One region of the Paenibacillus hunanensis genome, then DNA from elsewhere that is predicted to be linked to it. Evidence: a T-box and tRNA genes for the amino acid it is inferred to sense, from the RefSeq annotation. Region 1 holds a T-box; the other holds one or more tRNA genes.
What was found. A T-box is a leader RNA that pairs with one kind of tRNA and senses whether it is charged. The one in region 1 lies ahead of trpS (tryptophan--tRNA ligase), so its partner is inferred to be a tRNA-Trp.

Region 1 (7,110 bases):
AGCCTGGATAGCCTCCTTCTGTGGGATGTTGGCAATATCCGTATAGCGTGCAGATGCAGAAGCTGGAGTCGTATCTCCCATGGCTATATAGATTAGAGCCGCAAGCTCTGCTCTAGTGATTGGTGTACTGTTTATTGGTGTAGAGGATGAATCGCCAGCAGGTGTATTGCTGGAGCCGACTGGTGTGGTGCCGCCTGTTTTGTGTTGAGCAAATAACCAATCGATCATGCTCTGATCGTTAAAGGCAGGCACCCACGACCAGTGCTTCATCGCCCCATAGAAGCGCTGGCTATCCATAAAGGCATCGCTGTACAGTGTTTCCTTCACCTGTGTCGATCCAAGCTCTTTTAGTGCCTGATACGCCAGCTTGCTTGTACGACTATCGGTGATTGGATCATTTTCGGCGTGTACGATCCAGATTGGTGTATGCACAAGTGATTGAAGCGCAGTCTTGAAAGCATCCACCGAGCCTTTATAATCAGCAACGGTATCCTTCGCAGCGATCACGATTGCGCCAGCGAATAGATCAGGATATTGCATCAGGAAGCGGAAGGCACCGCCGCCACCGCTGGACACGCCAGCAACATAGATGCGATTCGGATCGACCTTACCTTCGGCGACAAGCTGCTGGATGAATTGCTCCTGCATCGTAAAATACTGCTGCATTTTAGCTAGCTGATCCGGTTTGTCATAGATGGCCCAGTCATAGTTTTGTGGATAATGTACAGCCAGTACAGAGGTATCCTTGCCGGACTCTGTCCATGTGGTCGCACCGCGATTCTCGGTCAGCTGCTTGATATTGTCTGCGCCTACCTCGCCACCGCCATGGAGCCATACGACGAGTGGACGAGGGCCATCGGAGGAGCTAAGCTTTAAGCGATACGGTAATGATTCACCATCACTAGTGGTGAGCACACCAGGTTTAAAATCATCTACTGTTCGTATGGATAGCTGGCTCACCCTATCCGCTGCAAAGGACAACTCTGGAAATTTATGATTTGTCACAGCAAACTTTTCGATCGAGCCACCTTTATAAAGAAACGGTTTAAAATCTAGATGAATGGACTGTCCCTGCATCGATACATTTAATTCATCATTGGCGTAATTGTCCTGTACAACCTCACCCTTCGCATTAAGTGGATAGCCATCATAATTGCCTGTAATATCAAAATCGCCAGCTTTCAAATCCGCATAACGCGCAGGATCGCTCACCTCAATATCGAACGATTTTACCATCGTTCCTGCGTCGCCTACATAGGCTTGTCCGGTAATGCGAACTCCTAAAGTATCGTCGGCAGCAGCTGCGGAATACGCCGAGCTGCTAGCTCCCAGTGCTGTGGTTATAACAGCAATCATTCCTTTTTTCGCCCAATTCATATCGATTACAGCCTCCTTCTCGGGAAAGAACGACAAAAAAGCGGGCTTCCTCCTAACAAATGGTCAAGCTTCACGCAGCACACTTTGCATCGCAAAGCGCTTCGTAAAAGAACCATATGTCAGGTTTTGCCCGCTTTCGCCGTTACAATCCTGTTATGTATAGCTTTACCTTAAACAAAAATGATAACGCTGTCAATGATAACTGTGTGTCTATATCTTGCATATGACAGTGATGATATAGTGCTTGCTCGGAGGATGTCGAGCGGTCTACCTATACAACAAAGCCCCCCTTTTAAGATAACGAAGGAGGGCAAGATCAAATGTTCATTTTAACGCAACAGATCGTAAAGCATAGAATCATAAAGCATGTAAGTTCGAGTGATCCAGCTTTAATCATGTAGATAAATCATATGAATATGTGGTGCAATATACTATTATTTTAGTGGAACATCCTGTAGCTCAAATCCTTTGATTCAGCATATCGTTCACTTGTATAAGAATATCGTTCACTTCAACAGTTGTGATTAAAGTTTTACAGCATAGTGTACTTTTCAATCACATCAAGCTGTAAGCTCAGCTCTACCGGAACACCTGGCTCCAGCTCAATCAAGCCGGTAAATTCGCGTGGATGCGTCGAGTTAGGTGCATCTGGCAAGCAGGTATACGGCTCGATGCACAGGAATTGGTCACTCTCACCCTTTGTATAGAGCACCCAGTATTTAAAATAATCTGGATCAGCGGAATAACGCAGACCGTAGCCATCATCGCGTCGCAGCTCAGCGCTAACAGGGCGCTTGTCACCGATACGCAGCAGATTATCCCAATTCCGATGAGCCATGTTCATACCGGTATTCAGCTCTTCCCATTCATGAAGAGGGATGACCTCGCCTGTCGGAATCTGCTCCTCGTCCTGCACGAGCTGATCACTGACTGGAATCTTCAATGTCCAGCGCGAAGGCTCGCCATCGAGCAGGAACCACGTATGTAGGCCAAAGCCAAACGGTGCAGCATGCTCGCCCAGATTGGTGATTTTTAGACGTTGCATCAGTGAAGTGCCTTGAAGCTGTAAGCTCATTTCGAGCTTGAGCGGTGTAGGATACTGACGCATCCAGTTCGCATCATCTGCTGTCAGCAGCTCGGTTACAATCTGGCAGCCCGTTTCATTTTCATCAATATCGGCGACACGCCATGACTGGTTGCGGTGTAAGCCGTGAATATGGTTGTCGTTAGCCGTATTTTGGTCAAACTGGTATTCGACACCATCATATTCAAAATGACCACGCCGGATACGTCCTGGCGGCATCAACATCGGCATACCGAAGTGGTATGGCTTTTGCATATAGAAGTCCTTGTCGCTCTCTTCCGGGCGGCGCAGGATATCGCGATTTTCCTGCAAATCCCGAATCCCGATTACGTTATTGCCCAGCTTTGGTAGCAGTGTGACTTCGAGCTGCTTGCTTTTCAAAATATAGGTTTCATATCCATTCCAGGTTCCTTTGCTAACTGTCATTGCGTTGCTCCTTCCTGATTATCCAGCACAAATGCAGTACAATATATTAATATTTATCATACCAGATATTCACTGAAAATGGCGATTTCGCATTTGACATTCATCTGGTTTGGCATTAAGATAGGCTCAAGTTTGAAGCGAAAGTATATCTTAACACGATGACAGAGAGTAGTAGGCATGGACAGCCTTTTACAGAAAGCCGGTGGTTGATGCGAACCGGTGAAGACGCTGTGCTGAATGGACTCTGGAGTGCTGAGCAGAAACGGATATTTGGTAGAAAATGTCCATAGTATGCAGGCCGGCAACCCGCCGTTAACGGGAACCAGAGATTAGACGAATCGTCCGGTCTATTGCGGCGTATACCGCCATGTAGCCTTATAGCTATACGGTGTGAAGCTAGTAGTAGAATGGCTGACTGATGCTTATCGATCTGTTAGAGGACAGGGTAGCTTGTAGAGATCAGGCTGTTCTGTAGGTTCACACAGAGAAGAGAGGGCATGAAGGCAGTGGAACGAGGTAGCGTAAGCGCCAGTGGTCTAATGAATAAGGGTGGTACCACGGTCACACGTCCCTTTTAGGGTGTGGCCTTTTTTGCGTTCAATTTTAGTATCTAAATCAGGAGGAAAACACGATGAAAACCGTACTATCTGGCATTCAACCGAGTGGCTTGCTCACAATTGGCAACTACATCGGAGCGATCAAAAACTTTGTCCAGCTGCAAAACGAATACAACTGCTACTTTATGGTGGTCGATCTGCACGCGATCACGGTAGCACAGGAGCCAGAAGCGTTGCGTGAAGCGTCTGAATCGGTCGCTGCTCTGTATCTTGCTGCGGGTCTTGATCCAAGCAAGGCGAACATTTTCCTGCAATCCCATGTACCACAGCACGCAGAGCTGGGATGGATTATGACGACACTCGCATCGATGGGCGAGCTGGAGCGTATGACACAGTTCAAGGATAAATCCGCAGGTAAAGAAAATGTTGGTGCCGGTCTGTTCGTGTATCCTGCGCTGATGGCAGCAGACATCCTGCTCTACAATGCCGATCTCGTGCCGGTAGGCGATGATCAGAAGCAGCATCTGGAGCTGACACGCGATCTGGCAGCCCGCTTTAATCACCGTTTTGGCGACTATTTTACACAGCCGGATCCATTTATCCCTGAAGTGGGCGCACGTATTATGTCGCTGGATGATGGCACGAAAAAAATGAGCAAAAGTAATCCGAACACAGGCAGCTATATCGCACTGCTCGACCCACCGGATGTGATTCGCAAAAAAATCAGCCGTGCGACAACCGATTCCGGTCGTGAAGTACAATACGATCCAGCGAACAAGCCGGAAGTGAGCAACCTGATGACGATCTATTCACAATTCTCAGGAATGACGCTCGCCGAGGTGGCAAGCAAATTCGAAGGTCAGATGTACGGAGGATTCAAAAAGGAGCTGGCAGAAGTCGTTGTCGCTGGTCTGGAGCCAATGCAACAGCGTTACCACGATATTCGCAAATCCGGTGAAGTCCGCGACATCCTCCGCCAGGGCGCACAAAACGCACAAGCCAAAGCGGAGAACATACTGGCGGAGGTCAAACAACGTATGGGCTTCCTGCCTGCTTCATTTTAAGCAAAGTAATTTTGAAGCAAGCTGATTTCCCTGGCAAAAAAGTAGAGTTAGACGGTGTTGCCTTGACGACGATTCTGGCGAGCCTTGATTACAAAGCCCCAGCCAATATTCGCTACACCTAGCACACCAAGCAAAATAGCGAGCCATGCAGAATACGAGATCGCGATCGCACACAACAGCAACAATACAATAGATGAAACAGCAAACCAGGCGGACAGCATTTTACTCATCGAAATCGGGACCTCCTGAATCGAAACAGCCAGCAGGGCAAGCCTTACCCGCCCTGCCACTGTTCGTATCGTTTAGAATGGATAGATTCATTAACAAAACGTTCATTAAGCAAAATCATGCACGAATATAGTGGACTAGCATCATGCACTTCTTTTTCCTACTATATGAATGACAAAGATTCACCACAGGAGCGATGTAAGCGTAAAACATCACTCCTATTTCTATTGTGCCCGACATCGTTTAGACGGTCAAGCCGAGAGTATGAATGTATAGGCTATATTCGTTGAGTTTTTAAAGTAAGCAGTTGTATAAGTGAAAGTAATCAATACATAAGCACAGCTGGCATTTTGACGTCATTAGCATTTTGGTACTATTAATGCACTCAAAGCACTGAAGGCACTGAATGCTTTTAATGCACTTCATGCCTTTAATACCTTTAATACCTTTAATACCACCCCAGTTGGCTACGTGTGTATTTAACTTTTGCTGCAAGCAGCACGGAACGCAGGCAAGGAAATAAGGGGAAAGGACTCCTTTGGAGGGGCGGGAATCTTCATTCCTTCCCATTCCAAAAGATTCCCGCGGCTCCACCCGAGTCCGTCCCCTTATTCCTTGCCGGAGTGGACCCTGCTCCCAGCACCCTACAATCACACTGTATACAAACCCATCAAATGAAGTATAATGACTACATTGCAATGATAATGATTATCAATCATAAGCAGAAAGGAAGCGGCAGCATTTGGTGCATAGATACAATCGAACACTAAAGTTAACAGGCTGGTTTGTCGCCGCGACTGCCGGACTGCTGCTGTCTGTCTTTTTTGCTGTTTCGTATGGAGCGAAGGAATTGACATTGCCGGCAGTCTGGTCGGCGGTATTTCATTATGATGCAGCCTCAACAGCGGATCAGATCATCTATAATCTGCGCTTGCCTCGTGTGCTCGGAGCGGTACTAACAGGGATGGCATTTGCTGTAGCTGGCGCGATCATGCAGGGCGTGACACGCAACCCGATGGCAGATACCGGTATTCTAGGCATCAATGCAGGCTCATCGCTCGTGGTAGCATTAAGCTTTGCCTTTTTGCCAGCACTGTCGTATACCGGTTTGATGACATTGTCGTTTGTCGGTGCAGCGCTAGCCACATTACTCATCGTAGTGCTGGGTGCTGCAACGCCAGGTGGTCTTAGCTCGATGAAGCTAACGGTAGCCGGAGCGATTATTGCGGCAATGCTGCATTCACTCAGTACAGGCGTGGCGCTTTACTATGATTTGAGTCAGGATCTCGCGTTCTGGTATGCAGGTGGAGTTGGCGGAATTGGTTGGAATCAGCTCAAGCTGCTGGCACCGATTATTCTCCTAACGATTCTGTGGACGATTACGCTGGGTAGACCGATCACCTTTTTATCACTTGGAGAAGAGTCAGCGGTGAATCTGGGTGTGCGCGTGCGTCTGATTAAGGTGCTGGCGATGACAGCTGTCGTGATTTTAGCAGGCGTATCGGTGTCAGCGGCAGGGGCGATCAGCTTTATCGGACTTGTTGTGCCGCATATGGCAAGGCGTCTGGTTGGCGTGGATTACCGCGTCGTTATTCCCTTTTCCGCGCTGCTTGGAGCGATATTGCTCGTCTGGGCAGATTTAGCTTCACGCATGGTGCAGCCGCCGCGTGAATTTGCTATTGGAGCGATGGTAGCGATTGTGGGCGTGCCGTTTTTCCTGGTGCTCGCACGCCGTGAAGGGAGGGAGCTATGATGGATATTCATCGTGTGCAGGCGGGAAAAATTCGTCGCGCCTGGCTCGTCAGTCTGTTGCTCCTTGTCGTCGCGGTGATCGTAATGCTGATTAGCTTGAATACCGGCACGATTCGGTTATCACCGCTGCGCGTACTGTATACACTGTTTGGCATGGGGACAAGGCAGGAGCAGCTTATCCTGTTCGATTATCGGTTACCGCGTATTTTGATCACAATGCTGGCAGGGATCGGGATTGGTGTGGCAGGAGCAGTGCTACAGGGAACCTCACGCAATTCGCTGGCTGATCCGGGTGTGCTTGGTATCCATGCAGGAGCTGGCTTGGGGCTAATCGTGTACGTTTCGTTTTTTCGTACATTAGAGGGCTCTTCTGCGATCTGGATTCCTGTGTTTACCTTTGTCGGTGGAGTCGTGACAGCAACGATCATTTTCCTGCTCGCCTATGATCGTCGACGAGGCTTGCTGCCGATTCGGCTTATTCTAGTCGGGATCGCCATTGCGGCAGGAATCAGCGCGATCACACTGCTGCTCTCGCTACGATTGGATGAGGACACGTACACCTTTACCGCAACCTGGCTGGCAGGAAGTGTATGGGCGAGAGATTGGCTGCATGTGTGGGCGT
Region 2 (7,110 bases), 2.1 Mb from region 1:
AAAGAGTGCGTAATAGCTCACTGGTCGAGTGACTTTGCGCCGAAAATGTAACGGGGCTAAACACACCACCGAAGCTATGGCTTGATGCTTGCATCAGGGGTAGGGGAGCGTTGAATTGAGGTTGAAGGTATACCGTAAGGAGTGCTGGACACAATTCAAGTGAGAATGCCGGTATGAGTAACGAAAAGATCAGTGAGAATCTGATCCGCCGAAAACCTAAGGGTTCCTGAGGAAGGCTCGTCCTCTCAGGGTAAGTCGGGACCTAAGGCGAGGCCGAAAGGCGTAGTCGACGGACAACAGGTTGAAATTCCTGTACCACCGAGAGCCGCTATGAGCAACGGGGTGACGCAGGAGGGTAGTGACGCAGGCTGATGGATGCCTGTCTAAGCAGTGAGACTGGTGTGTAGGTAAATCCGCACACTTTAAGGTCAGGCTGTGATGGGGAGCGAAAATTACAGTAGCGAAGGTCATGATCTCACACTGCCAAGAAAAGCCTCTAGCCAGGAAGCAGGTGCCCGTACCGTAAACCGACACAGGTAGGTGAGAAGAGAATTCTAAGGCGCGCGGAAGAACTCTCGTTAAGGAACTCGGCAAAATGACCCCGTAACTTCGGGAGAAGGGGTGCCCCGGTAGTGTGAATAGCACGAGGGGGCCGCAGTGAAAAGGCCCAAGCGACTGTTTAGCAAAAACACAGGTCTGTGCGAAGCCGCAAGGCGAAGTATACGGGCTGACGCCTGCCCGGTGCTGGAAGGTTAAGGGGAGTGGTTAGCGCAAGCGAAGCTATGAACCGAAGCCCCAGTAAACGGCGGCCGTAACTATAACGGTCCTAAGGTAGCGAAATTCCTTGTCAGGTAAATTCTGACCCGCACGAATGGCGTAACGATTTGGGCGCTGTCTCAACGAGAGATCCGGTGAAATTTTAATACCTGTGAAGATGCAGGTTACCCGCGACAAGACGGAAAGACCCCATGGAGCTTTACTGCAGCTTGATATTGAACTGGGGTGCGATTTGTACAGGATAGGTGGGAGCCTAGGAAGAGGGAGCGCAAGCTTCCTCGGAGGCGCCGTTGGGATACCACCCTGATCGCATCTGAGTTCTAACCTGGTACCGTGATCCGGTACGGGGACCGTGTCAGGTGGGCAGTTTGACTGGGGCGGTCGCCTCCTAAAATGTAACGGAGGCGCCCTAAGGTTCCCTCAGAATGGTTGGAAATCATTCGAAGAGTGCAAAGGCAAAAGGGAGCTTGACTGCGAGACCTACAAGTCGAGCAGGGACGAAAGTCGGGCTTAGTGATCCGGTGGTACCGCATGGAAGGGCCATCGCTCAACGGATAAAAGCTACCCTGGGGATAACAGGCTTATCTCCCCCAAGAGTCCACATCGACGGGGAGGTTTGGCACCTCGATGTCGGCTCATCGCATCCTGGGGCTGAAGTAGGTCCCAAGGGTTGGGCTGTTCGCCCATTAAAGCGGTACGCGAGCTGGGTTCAGAACGTCGTGAGACAGTTCGGTCCCTATCTGTCGTGGGCGTAGGAAATTTGAGAGGAGCTGTCCTTAGTACGAGAGGACCGGGATGGACGCACCGCTGGTGTACCAGTTGTTCCGCCAGGAGCATCGCTGGGTAGCTACGTGCGGAAGGGATAAGCGCTGAAAGCATCTAAGCGTGAAGCCCCCCTCAAGATGAGATTTCCCAATATGTAAGACCCCTTGAAGACGACGAGGTAGATAGGTTGGAGGTGGAAGTGCAGCAATGCATGGAGCTGACCAATACTAATCGGTCGAGGGCTTATCCTATTTTTCTAAACACGCGATGATTCGTTTCGGATTCAGTTTTCAGGTGATCAACCTGTAGCAAGAACGTTTGGTGATGATGGCGGAGGGGTTCCACACGTACCCATCCCGAACACGACCGTTAAGCCCTCCAGCGCCAATGGTACTTGGACCGCAGGGTCCTGGGAGAGTAGGACGTCGCCAAGCGAAGAGTAAGACCTTCCGCTCTGTAGAGCGGACAATATTCCCTGATAGCTCAGTTGGTAGAGCACTCGACTGTTAATCGAGTTGTCACAGGTTCGAGTCCTGTTCGGGGAGCCATATGGAGAGGTGTCCGAGTTGGCCGAAGGAGCACGATTGGAAATCGTGTAGGCGTCACAAGCGTCTCGAGGGTTCGAATCCCTCTCTCTCCGCCATAATGCTTCTTTTATAGTAAGGCCCGTTGGTCAAGGGGTTAAGACACCTCCCTTTCACGGAGGTAACAGGGGTTCGAATCCCCTACGGGTCATATTCTTTTATAAGAATTACAAGAAGAATTGTACATATTGATCGATTTGACATCGGCTTTGAAATAATGATACAATCTATCTTGTGTCCCATGGAGACTTAGCTCAGCTGGGAGAGCATCTGCCTTACAAGCAGAGGGTCGGCGGTTCGATCCCGTCAGTCTCCACCATATAGACTTTATTTGACGACGCGGGGTGGAGCAGTCCGGTAGCTCGTCGGGCTCATAACCCGAAGGTCACAGGTTCAAATCCTGTCCCCGCAATTAAAGTGGAACCGTGGTGTAGGGGTTAACATGCCTGCCTGTCACGCAGGAGATCGCGGGTTCAAATCCCGTCGGTTCCGCCATTTATATCTTAGGCTCGTATTGACTATCGGTCATCTTGGATCGTAACAAAGAGTCGACACATAGAAGTACATCAGTTACGGCTCGGTAGCTCAGTCGGTAGAGCAGAGGACTGAAAATCCTCGTGTCGGCGGTTCGATTCCGTCCCGAGCCATCTTTACAAAATATGCCGGTGTAGCTCAGTTGGTAGAGCAACTGACTTGTAATCAGTAGGTCGGGGGTTCAAATCCTCTCGCCGGCACCATTTTTTCTTTTTCTTCATATGGAGGCTTAGCGAAGTGGCCAAACGCAGCAGACTGTAAATCTGTTCTCTCTGAGTTCGGTGGTTCGAATCCATCAGCCTCCACCAGTTTTATAGGGGCATAGTTTAAAGGTAGAACAGCGGTCTCCAAAACCGTTAGTGTGGGTTCAATTCCTGCTGCCCCTGCCAATTTTTTTTGTCAATTTATATGGCGGTCGTGGCGAAGGGGTTAACGCATCGGACTGTGACTCCGACATTCGCGGGTTCAATTCCCGTCGATCGCCCTTTATAGGGGATTAGCCAAGCGGTAAGGCAACGGACTTTGACTCCGTCACGCATAGGTTCGAATCCTATATCCCCTGCCATATCTTTTCATTCAGTTAGCGGACGTGGCTCAGCGGTAGAGCATCGCCTTGCCAAGGCGAGGGTCGCGGGTTCGATTCCCGTCGTCCGCTCCATTTTAATTTTATACGGCGCCATAGCCAAGTGGTAAGGCACAGCTCTGCAAAAGCTTTATCCCCAGTTCGAATCTGGGTGGCGCCTCCAGTATTATTTGCGCCCTTAGCTCAGCTGGATAGAGCGTTTGACTACGAATCAAAAGGTCAGGAGTTCGAATCTCTTAGGGCGCGTTTATAAAAAAGACTCATCTTCTCTGAATTATGTTCAGAAAAGGTGAGTCTTTTTGTTTATCGCTATTTTCTACTACAGAGATAGTACTGTGCATTACATAAGAGCTGGCTAATATTAAAGGTTCCCTACTGTTGCAGTCCAGAACAGTCCCCGTCTAAGGTCTAGGTCAAAATACCATCCGCAGTCCATTTCATGGAGGCGGATATTTTTATAAGATGTAAATATGAAAGACAGCAATGATCATAGTAATGATAACGCAACTCGGGTTGTAATAAAGCGCGCTAAAAGCTACAGCATCCCAAAAGCGAAAGCACCTCAAGAGCTATGAAAGAAAGTCTTTAGAATGTTCAAGCAAAGGTTTCAAGTAATCGTTTAAAGCGAATTACAGTAAATGAGCTGTACTGAGATTCCATTTAAGGGAGGTGAATGACCTTGAATATCAATCGTAAAAGTGTAGCAGCTGTTGGATTGATTGTTATTGGGATTTTGATGGTGTTTGGTAAGTTTTCTCCCATGCTACATAGTCTGATGAGCCACTTGATCGGACTGATCTTCCCTATCGCACTGATCGTGCTTGGCTATTATGCACTTCAAAATGGACGTAAAGTGCTGGGGACGATTTTGGCAGTCATCGGTACACTCGTTATTTTCTCCAAGCTATCGTTTCTGATTGGACCTATGATCGGAATCGCACTCGTAGCTGGAGGCGTATACATGCTGAAAAGTCGTCGTCAAACGTATTAGTCACAACACATGTTAAACGTATTCATAGTAAAGTAGTATAGTGAGATGATCTTCAAATTGTACAATCAACTTTGTATAGATCATTGATGCTTTTCATTCACTTCCAGCGTATTTGATATAAGAAAATGAACAGCCAGATTTTCACCATCTTCCGATGAGCCTGGCTGGAAAATAACCGGCTGTCCTTTATGAGATCATAAGCGATATTGAATATCAAAATAACTGGAAATGAGCAGGGAAGTAGATAGCTTATGCAGTATATATCTTATAAAAAATAACGATTGTATGAATTTAGATTCAAAGCAGGTCTAATCATATTAAATGAGTAATAAGTGCAATCTAGCGTGCTGAACTATAGGTTTTAGATTCCTAGCTGACGAGTAAATGTATATCCCATATGTCTTCTATTATTGCCAATCGATATGTTATTACCGATATAGGTAGTGAGATGTAACATTGAGATCTAGTGTTGAGCTGTTGTAATAGCAAACGATAGGGATAGGGAAAATAGAAGTTTCGAGTCACATGTAAAACTATACAGCTGCATTGTAAGATGAACGATTTCGATTGTAAGCCGTATAGTTAAGTTGAACGCTTGCTAAGGATAAGCTGACTTTTCACAATTATGGCTTGACGCTTGTGATTATGGTTTACAGCTTGCAAGTATGATTCAACGCTTAACATCATGGCTTGGCACTATCCTATCATTCTAATCTGTGTACTACCGTAAGGGAGGGAATATGTATCCATGAATATGTTCAAACGTATACGGGACATTACCGTAGCTACTTTAAATGAAAAGCTGGAGCAGAGTCAGGACCCGGTGAAGCTGATTGATCAGTTTTTGCTGGATACCCGTCGCGAGATTGCTGAAGCGGAGCAGCTTCATCATAATATCTCTCAGCATACCCGTCAGCTACAGCACCATGTAGAGAAGGCTTCTGCGATGCGTGAAAAACGTGAGGAGCAGGCGATGCTTGCTTTGAAGGCAGAGGAAGAGGAATTGGCTCGCATGGCGCTACAGGAAAAGGTCATGTATGAAGAAAAAGAAACACAATATAATGAGCTTCTCGATAAAAACCGTGAGGCGCTCAATGAAATTGAATATCAGCTGAATACGCTGAAATCAGAATACCAGATTGTGTACAGTAAACGCGAGTATTACCATGCACGTATGGAAACGCTACGCTTGCAGCAACAGATGAACCGCCGTTTTGGCAATGGGATGAACAATATGCCATCCTTTAACCGTCTTGATGATCGTATCTCCGATTGGGAGCTTGAAGCGAAAGCGATGCGTGATATTCGCCAGGGTGAGGATAGTTATACAACTGGCTCTGATCCAGCGAAAACCATCGCCCTCGACGCTGAGCTGGAACGACTCAGACGTAAGCTTGATCAGCAACGGAGGGAGGGCTGAATATGCGGCCAAAGTTATACCGATCGGCGCAGGACCAGATTATTAGTGGTCTGACCGGCGGGTTGGCGCAGTATTTTCAGATTAATGCTACTCTACTGCGGATTCTGTTTATCCTGTCGATTCCTTTTACGGGTGGAACAACGGTATTGATCTACTTGATCTCTATCTTTGTAATACCCAAGGAACCGCCAATGTATTATCCACCTGAGTTTAACAATTATGATCCACGCTTCAAAGAGGATCGTTATGGCGGCCCGCGTGATACGTATGGCGGCTACTGGGGCACTTCACAAAATGCGTATGAGCCGAATATGTATGATGCACCACATAAAAGCAATTCGCGCTATTTTGGGAAAAATCGCCCACCCTATGAACAGCCAGAGCCACTTAACCCTAAAAAGGCGAACCTGGACTCTATGATGGAAAATATCGAAACGAAGGCACTTCGTAAGGAAGTCGAAACACTTCGTCAAAAAATTGCTCAATACGAGAAGGGAGATCAATAACATGGGAGTATTTAAAAGATTGAAAGATATGACAAAGGCGTCGGTAAATGAAATGCTGGATAAGGTGGAAGATCCGATTGTGATGCTAAACCAGTATCTGCGTGATATGGAGGCTGAGATTCATCAGGCAGAGGTAACGGTAGCGAAGCAAATGGCTAACGAACGCCGTATGAAGCAACGTCTGGAAGAAGCAGGTCGTATGGCGGTACAACGTGAAAGCCAGGCTACGGCTGCACTGAAAAGTGGCCAGGAAGAAGTGGCTCGTCGTCTGCTGGAAGAAAAGCTGTACTTTGATCAAAAGTATACTGAATATGGCGACATGCACGCTCAAGCAAAAGAGCAGGTTGCCGGTCTGATGCAGCAGCTGCACGAAATGAAGGACGAGTTCTACAAAATGCGCAACAAGCGCAATGAGCTTGTATCCCGCGCTCAAATGGCAAAAGCGAAAAAACAAATGTCCAAAATCAATTCCGTGGATTCCTTGAACCGTGGCGGCGCATCGCTGGGCTTTAGCCGTATGGAAGAGAAAATTATGCAGATGGAAGCGGAAGCCGACGTACTGCGTGTACCTTACAACGGTTCTGGCTACAACACACCATATATCAGTGCAGAACAGGCTGAAAAGCAACTGAAGGTAGATGAGCAACTGAACCTGCTAAAAAGCAAACTGGCAGGCCCATCTTCTCCAAAAACAATCGAGTCGAGTGCAAGACCGGCTGACGAATCAACACATTAATTCACCAGGCAAGCGTATAATATGATATGCTATGACGTGTATGTGCACGGGATAGCAAAAGGTAAAAGCCATACAGCGTGTGTCTCATGCATGCGGTATGGCTTTTCCAATCAATGGCCGAAATCGGCGGTAAAGGAGGTGTGACATGACTAGAAAAAGAGAGGCTGCCGCTGTCGTACTGATCAGTATTGGGCTGCTTATTTTATTAGAACCG

Region 2: it has a tRNA-Trp gene. The T-box ahead of trpS (tryptophan--tRNA ligase) is inferred to sense a tRNA for this amino acid. The anticodon was not compared.

What each region holds. Positions count from the first base shown of each region.
Region 1 is NZ_CP139194.1:1,251,259-1,258,368, forward strand. Features, by position in the region: gene SK066_RS04960 (S-layer homology domain-containing protein) at 1-1,377, opposite strand, end outside; gene SK066_RS04965 (aldose 1-epimerase) at 1,910-2,887, opposite strand; T-box leader at 3,037-3,463, shown strand; gene trpS (tryptophan--tRNA ligase) at 3,519-4,508, shown strand; gene SK066_RS04975 (hypothetical protein) at 4,556-4,738, opposite strand; gene SK066_RS04980 (FecCD family ABC transporter permease) at 5,479-6,489, shown strand; gene SK066_RS04985 (FecCD family ABC transporter permease) at 6,489-7,110, shown strand, end outside.
Region 2 is NZ_CP139194.1:4,794,239-4,801,348, reverse strand. Features, by position in the region: rRNA gene SK066_RS19415 (23S ribosomal RNA) at 1-1,793, shown strand, start outside; rRNA gene rrf (5S ribosomal RNA) at 1,860-1,976, shown strand; tRNA gene SK066_RS19405 (tRNA-Asn) at 2,015-2,090, shown strand; tRNA gene SK066_RS19400 (tRNA-Ser) at 2,094-2,185, shown strand; tRNA gene SK066_RS19395 (tRNA-Glu) at 2,206-2,277, shown strand; tRNA gene SK066_RS19390 (tRNA-Val) at 2,370-2,445, shown strand; tRNA gene SK066_RS19385 (tRNA-Met) at 2,465-2,538, shown strand; tRNA gene SK066_RS19380 (tRNA-Asp) at 2,546-2,621, shown strand; tRNA gene SK066_RS19375 (tRNA-Phe) at 2,701-2,773, shown strand; tRNA gene SK066_RS19370 (tRNA-Thr) at 2,788-2,863, shown strand; tRNA gene SK066_RS19365 (tRNA-Tyr) at 2,884-2,968, shown strand; tRNA gene SK066_RS19360 (tRNA-Trp) at 2,976-3,049, shown strand; tRNA gene SK066_RS19355 (tRNA-His) at 3,072-3,144, shown strand; tRNA gene SK066_RS19350 (tRNA-Gln) at 3,151-3,225, shown strand; tRNA gene SK066_RS19345 (tRNA-Gly) at 3,244-3,318, shown strand; tRNA gene SK066_RS19340 (tRNA-Cys) at 3,333-3,406, shown strand; tRNA gene SK066_RS19335 (tRNA-Arg) at 3,416-3,489, shown strand; gene SK066_RS19330 (LiaF transmembrane domain-containing protein) at 3,923-4,234, shown strand; gene SK066_RS19325 (PspA/IM30 family protein) at 4,983-5,654, shown strand; gene SK066_RS19320 (PspC domain-containing protein) at 5,657-6,160, shown strand; gene SK066_RS19315 (PspA/IM30 family protein) at 6,162-6,896, shown strand; gene liaF (cell wall-active antibiotics response protein LiaF) at 7,042-7,110, shown strand, end outside.